2 regions of the Paenibacillus vandeheii genome follow, and region 2 is predicted to be linked to the other one. Evidence: riboswitches for the same ligand, from Rfam matches in the RefSeq annotation. Region 2 holds a riboswitch; the other holds the start of a gene.
The links. A riboswitch is a leader RNA that binds a small molecule or an ion and turns the genes downstream of it on or off. The one in region 2 is predicted to bind glycine.

Region 1 (3,418 bases), on a different contig from region 2:
CTCAGGTGTACATTACCCGGCTGGTACCCGCTGAAAGGCGTAAGCGCTTCAACTCCTTGCAAGCCCTAATCAGCTCAGGTGCATTTATTACCGGTCCGGCAGTCGCGGGAGTGATGCTGATATATTTATCTCCGGCTGCAGCCATTTATGCCAATGCGGTTTCCTTTGCTGCTTCTGCTGTGATTCTATTGTTTCTTCCCAAATTGGGCTTTGGAGAACAGAATCAAGGGAAGGGAAACAGGCTGACACCTTGGTTGATTGCCCAGGATTGGAAGGCTGTACTGAGCTTTAGCCGGAAGTCGAGCTACGTGGTCGGTATATATGCCCTGTTTCAGATCATTCTGGTGGTCGGCATGTCGCTCGATGCGCAGGAAGTGGTGTTTATCCGTCAGGTGATGAACCTGCCTGAATCGCAGTACGGAGCTTTGATGAGTATCACGGGGATTGGTTATTTGGCAGGCTCCATGCTGGTTTGGCTGTTCGCCAAACATTTGCCGATCCGTCACATGATGGGTGGCGGTGTGCTTCTGGTCGCGCTAGGTTATTTCCTGTTCGCCCGTTCGTTCTCGTTTGAACTGGCGGCGTTTGCTTTTATTCTGCTTGGTCTGTGCTCGGCACTGGCGAATACGGGCCTGGTTACCTTTTATCAAAATAATATCCCTGTCGATCTGATGGGCCGTATGAGCAGTATACTTGGACTGGTGTTAAGCGTGCTGCAGGTGGTTTCCATTTTGGTTGCAGGCGTGGTGGCAGAGCAGTTGTCGCTTCGTATGGTATATACGGTTGTATCTGGTGTGATGGTGCTGGCAGCGTTGGGATTGTGGGTGACGAGCATGTTTCCTTCCCGAAGCAGGTATTACGATGAACCGGCGAAGCCCAAGGCGGTGGTGGGGTGACAGGCAGAAATACGGCAATTCTAGTACAGAATAATGGTTGCCTGAATACCCGAACCGTTCTGTGGATCTTAACATAGATAGTACTAATCACAGATATTGCTCATAGAAACAAACGAATGTATACGCTTTCTGAATGAAACGCATTAACACATTCATGTGATAAAAGTTTACAAATTGTTGATTTATTCTGTGTATGAAATGGAAAAAAGTAAATATTCACAAAGAAATCGTTAAGTTTGTTGACACTGATCTTCCGGTCGATTAATCTTAATGAGAAAGTAATAAAAACTTCAATTATCGTTCTGGTACACGATCAGAATGGTTCCATACAAGCGAATGATAGCGAGCGGGAGAGTCCTGGGCATGCCGAGTAAAAAGGCAGCTGTCGGGCACCGAAGGAGCAAGCTGCTACGCACCCGGCGCAGTGGTTAATCTCTCAGGTAAATGTACCATCGTTGGACGCAACTCTGGAGAGTGCGCGATCTGCGCCACCCAAGGGGTATATGGTCAAGCAGCACGGTGTGCAGGGGACATTACCTGTGAATACAGGGCATGCATCAATCCGCCGCGCTTCTTATCATGAAACTCTCAGGTATCGAGGACAGAGAGAGGGCCTTAAGGCCTTCTTCTGTCCTTTTCTTATGTCATCATTCAGTAATAAAGGAACATTATGGGTGTATGTCTGGATGAAAATGACGATTATAAATGGAGGGTTTGCGATGCGTTTTAAAGACGTTTTTTCAATTATTGGTCCGTCCATGACAGGTCCATCAAGTTCACATACGGCTGGAGCAGCAAGATTGGGTCGAATTGCCCGTCAGTGGTTGGGGTGCACGCCTGAACGTGCCCGTTTAACGCTGTATGGCTCCTTCGCCGATACGTATCAGGGGCATGGTACGGATCTCGCATTGATCGGTGGCTTGCTTGATTATGTAACCGATGATCCCCGTATACCGGATGCAGAGCAATATGCAGAGGAAGCGGGTATGGAGGTGGAGTTTTTTACAAGTGGTCTGCCTGCTCCTCATCCTAATACGGTCAAAATTGAGTTATGGCACGGAGACCGCGAATGTTCACTAATCGGTGCTTCCATTGGTGGTGGTAGTGTGTCGGTACATGCATTGAATGATTTTCGTGTACAGATCAGCGGAGAGTTTCCGACACTTGTGCTGCGCCATTCGGACAAAGCAGGGGTGCTCGCCTCCGTAACCTCCACAATCAGTTCGTCAGGTGTGAACATCGGGTACATGCAAGTGGATCGGAAAGCCCGGGATGGTGAAGCGCTGACAGCGATGGAGATGGATGGTGTGCCGAATCCTGAGATGTTAAACCGTCTGCGGTCGCTGGATCATATGCTGGACATTCGCGTGATTGATTTGAAGAGAGGGGTCGAGCCGGATGCGGTTTAAACATCTACATGAACTGAATACCATCTGTACAGCAGAGTCCAAAACCATTGCCGAGCTGATGATCGAAGAGCAGGTTCAGGAGACGAATATCCCGAAAGCGGATGTTGTGCGGCAGATGTCGGATTACTATCAGGTGATGAAGGAAGCTGTGCACAAAGGGCTGACAGAAGATACGACATCACGCAGCGGCTTGACTGGCGGAGACGGCAAAAAAATGGCCGAGTACATTCGTAAAGGCGAGACTTGCTCTGGAGATGCATCTGCACTAGCCATGGCGTATGCCCTTTGTGTATCGGAAGTGAACGCATCCATGGGCCGAATCGTAGCGACACCGACAGCCGGTTCCTGTGGTATCATTCCAGGTGTATTTATCAGCTCCCAGGAGCGTTTTGGCTGGAGTGACGAGCATCTGGTGAACGGTCTGTTCTGTGCGGGAGCGATCGGTTATGTCATTGCCAACAATTCATTTATTTCCGGTGCCGAGGGCGGCTGTCAGGCTGAAGTGGGTTCTGCCATCGGCATGGCCGCTGGAGCGATGGTGGAGCTGCGTGGAGGGACGCCGGAGCAAGTGGTTCATGCAGTAGGTCTTGCGTTAAAAAACACATTGGGCCTTATCTGCGATCCCGTCGCAGGCCTCGTGGAAATTCCGTGCATCATCCGTAACGGACTGGGTGCCGTAACCGCGTTGGCTGCGGCCGACATGGCGCTGGCCGGGGTACGAAGTGCCATTCCGTCTGACGAAGTCATTGATGTCATGCTTGAAGTAGGCAGTGCCATGCCAAGCAGGCACCGTGAAACGGCCCAAGGTGGGCTGGCTCAAACACCAACGGGACGGAAAATGATGGAGAAGCTCGCCAAACCGAAGGCAAAGCGTGCAGAGCCTGAAGTTGAAGCGGAGTCTGAGTCCCCTGCTGAAAACAAACCTGAACCTAAGGCATGACAACCATGAACGAACATGAACTGAATTAACTCGGAGTCTGGATCATAAACGTCGATGCTGCTCCCATCTTGATATGAAAGCCGATACGAATTCTTCCTGATGAAGAGGCGTATCGGCTTTTTTTTTTTTTGCTGTTCCAAAAAAAGAAAAATAAATGGGTATTGATGTTTATG
Region 2 (3,418 bases):
GTGGGCATAAGCTTGCAATACCTGACGGGACTCGGGATGCACGGTACGTGACACAATCAGCTGTTTGCGGCGGGTTGCTGCTGCGGCCAGGTTGCCTGCTTCTGCAAATGCAGTTGCACCATCGTACATGCTGGCATTGGCTACAGCCATGCCTGTCAACTCACAGATGTAGGATTGAAACTCGAAAATCGCCTGTAATTCTCCCTGGCTGATTTCAGGTTGATAAGGTGTATAGGCGGTATAGAACTCGGAACGGGAGATGACATGATTAATGACGGAGGGAACATGATGATCATAAATGCCTGCACCCAGGAAGCTGGCGTGTGTCTCGAAGTTGGCATTCGCTGCCGCTTGCTTCGACATATGACGTGTCAGTGCATATTCATCCAGTTTGGAGGAAACAGGCAGTTCACCCTGATAGCGAATCTCCTGTGGAATGTCATGAAACAGATCCTCAATTGTTTCCACACCGATGGTTGCCAGCATGGCACTCTGATCCTGCTCGGTCATGGGAATGTAGCGGTGCTTGCTCATGCTTGATCAGCTCCTTGAGTAGGTGTCTTTGGCGCACGTGTCCGTTTATGAAAAGGGGTCTTCACGACCTCGGCTTTCAGTTTCTTGCCACGAATCTCAATCTCCAGCGGGGTACCCAGTGCAGCATATTTACTGTCAATCAAGGCCAGCCCCAAATTGCGTTTCAGCGTAGGGGATTGGGTGCCTGTGGTTACTTCACCGATCTGTACGCCTTCGGCGTATATCGGATAATGGGGGCGAGGAATACCGCGCTCCAGTACTTCGATGCCGACCAGCTTGCGGGCAGGCCCGTCATTTTTTTGCTGCAACAAGGCTTCATGTCCGATAAACGGCCCGGCATTCAGCTTCACAAACATGCCAACGCCAGCCTCCAGCGGCGAGATGGTTGCAGACAGTTCCTGTCCGTACAGGGGAAGCTTGGCTTCAAAGCGCAGCGTATCCCGGGCACCCAGTCCGGTCGGAACGAGTCCGAAACCTTCTCCCGCCTGCATCAATCCGTTCCAGACCACAGCAGCCTGTTCGGCAGGAACATAGAGCTCAAATCCGTCTTCACCCGTATATCCGGTGCGGGATAACAGCAATGTAACGCCACATACCTTTGCATTCGGTACAAAACGGAAAGGCTCAATCAAAGACACATCAGTGTCAGTCACCTTTGCGAGAATATCCACAGCAAGTGGACCTTGCAGGGCAAGCAGCGCCGTTTGTTTGGAATCATTAGTCATCGTTACGCCTGGCGACATGTGCTGCTGCAGCCATGCCCAGTCCTTGTCAATGTTGGAGGCATTAACCACCAGCATATAATGCTGGTCTTTCAGTTTATAGATCAACAGATCATCGACCACGCCGCCATCCGGATAACACATTAACGTGTATTGAGCCTGACCGGGAACGAGTGTTGTTACATCATTGGTCGTCATGTGCTGTAAAAAAGCTTCCGCGTGTTCACCTTGTACAGTGAATTCACCCATGTGGGATACATCAAATAATCCGGCACGTTCTCGCACCGCTTCATGCTCTTTCTGAATTCCGCTGAATTGTACCGGGAGCTCCCAGCCACCAAAATCAATGCATCGTACGCCTTCATACTGCTGATAGAGTGGAAAGAGTGGGGTTCTAAGCAAATCGGACATCCAATCACCTCGTCATGGGCCGTCAACAGGCCGAGTGTATAACCGTGGATCAATGAATCTGTCATCAACATTTAATTGTCAAAGTAAGGTAAGGACGCTATAGGCAGCGCCGCTCTATAACCTGTTTTCGTTTTTTTGGGAAAAAGGAAAAGGACAGGCCAAAGAACCGGCATGCCAGAAGCACGCTGTATTCTTAGGCTCTGTCCTTGGTACCTGAGAGTTACCCCGCCGCATGATGCAGCAGGTTTCCCCTTGGGTGATCCTAACGCCCACGCAGGGCGAATAGATGCTCTCCAGAGTTGCGTCCCGTAAAAGTCCTTTTGCCTGAGAGATTCACCTCCCGCTTGTCGGTGGTTTACTCCTTCGGCGTTACCGCATGTACACCCTGATTCGGGTGTCAAGGGTAATCTCTCCCTTTACATTCATCCGCGGGTATTGCATAGACCAATAAACATATTTACTACTCTCATTAAAGCCTGAATCGACTATTGATGTCAAGAACGATATCATAGAAATCAACAAAAAATCCGAATGATATTTCAAGATAATTCTGTAATGTTCGTATATTTTTAAAGAGTACGCTTACTTTTCTAATATTCACCATTATATGTAGAGAGAGTCCAATAGAGTTACAGGCATATAAGGAAGAAAATCAAATAAATTGTAAGGTATCTTGACATTTGATTCTAAAATATCATACGCTATGTTTTGGGAAAAAGGTTAAGGTCAAAGAAGCGCATGCACTCATTTAATGAAAAGCGAGGCGGATATCGATGAGCGAATTGAAAAGTGATTTCCTGTACAGTGAAGAGCACGAATGGGTGCAGACCGTAGGGGAGGATACCGTACGTATTGGCATTACCGAATTCGCGCAGCATCAGCTGGGTGACATTGTGTTTGTAGAATTGCCTGACCTAGAATCGGATGTAAAGGCGGAAGACAGCATTGGAACAATTGAATCCGTCAAAACCGTTTCGGATTTGTTTTCTCCTGTAAGTGGAACAATTGTTGCTGTAAATGAGGCATTGCAGGATTCCCCGGAGCTGGTTAATAACTCTCCATATGAGGAAGGCTGGATGATCGAAATCCGTGTTGAGGGCGATTTGACAGCGGCACTGTCCACATTGATGAATGCGGATGCGTATCGTAAACATACGGAATAAAACTAGGGTTCCATTCTCCGCTGGAGACTGAATTTCAGCCTCAGGCCCGATTCCGTGTAACTTGAAAAGAATGAATCGATTGATTATAGATCCGGATGGTAATCCTGTTAATCCGGAGAATACTTAGGCGCAATTGCCTCACCTGTAACGGGCTGAGCAATTGCGCTTTTTGTTTTAAAATAGAATAAATTTACAATTTCATTTGTCATTAAAATGGGGCAATTCGTGGGTATGATACATGAAAGGGAATAACAGGTTCTATTCCATATCCACGGTTTAAAATGGGACAATCCTTCAAATTTAAATCTTGTCATCAACGTTCATGACGGAAGTAGGTTTTCATTTCATTGTAGAAGATACCGTTTTCATTTACGATATGTCTGTGAAATCAAGATTCATTACAGATTTGTACCTTCGTTCGTCTGGATCATCGTGTCAAAATTCAGTGGAATTAAGGTTTAATATGTTGAGGAGGTTTTTAGTATGAGTTCAGTGGACGCAAAGTCCGGAAAAAGCGGAGGAATACGGGTCGGCGTTCAGAAGTTTGGACGTTTCCTGAGCGGTATGGTTATGCCGAACATGGGTGCA

Region 1: another riboswitch for glycine. It lies ahead of sdaAB (L-serine ammonia-lyase, iron-sulfur-dependent subunit beta); the one in region 2 lies ahead of gcvT (glycine cleavage system aminomethyltransferase GcvT).

The regions. Positions count from the first base shown of each region.
Region 1 covers NZ_JAROCD010000007.1:171,003-174,420, forward strand. The annotation lists gene P5G61_RS15470 (MFS transporter) at 1-896, shown strand, start outside; glycine riboswitch at 1,234-1,357, shown strand; glycine riboswitch at 1,362-1,503, shown strand; gene sdaAB (L-serine ammonia-lyase, iron-sulfur-dependent subunit beta) at 1,616-2,305, shown strand; gene sdaAA (L-serine ammonia-lyase, iron-sulfur-dependent, subunit alpha) at 2,295-3,245, shown strand.
Region 2 covers NZ_JAROCD010000015.1:74,959-78,376, reverse strand. The annotation lists gene gcvPA (aminomethyl-transferring glycine dehydrogenase subunit GcvPA) at 1-534, opposite strand, end outside; gene gcvT (glycine cleavage system aminomethyltransferase GcvT) at 531-1,667, opposite strand; glycine riboswitch at 1,866-1,966, opposite strand; glycine riboswitch at 1,970-2,093, opposite strand; gene gcvH (glycine cleavage system protein GcvH) at 2,441-2,830, shown strand; gene P5G61_RS26045 (PTS mannitol transporter subunit IIBC) at 3,314-3,418, shown strand, end outside.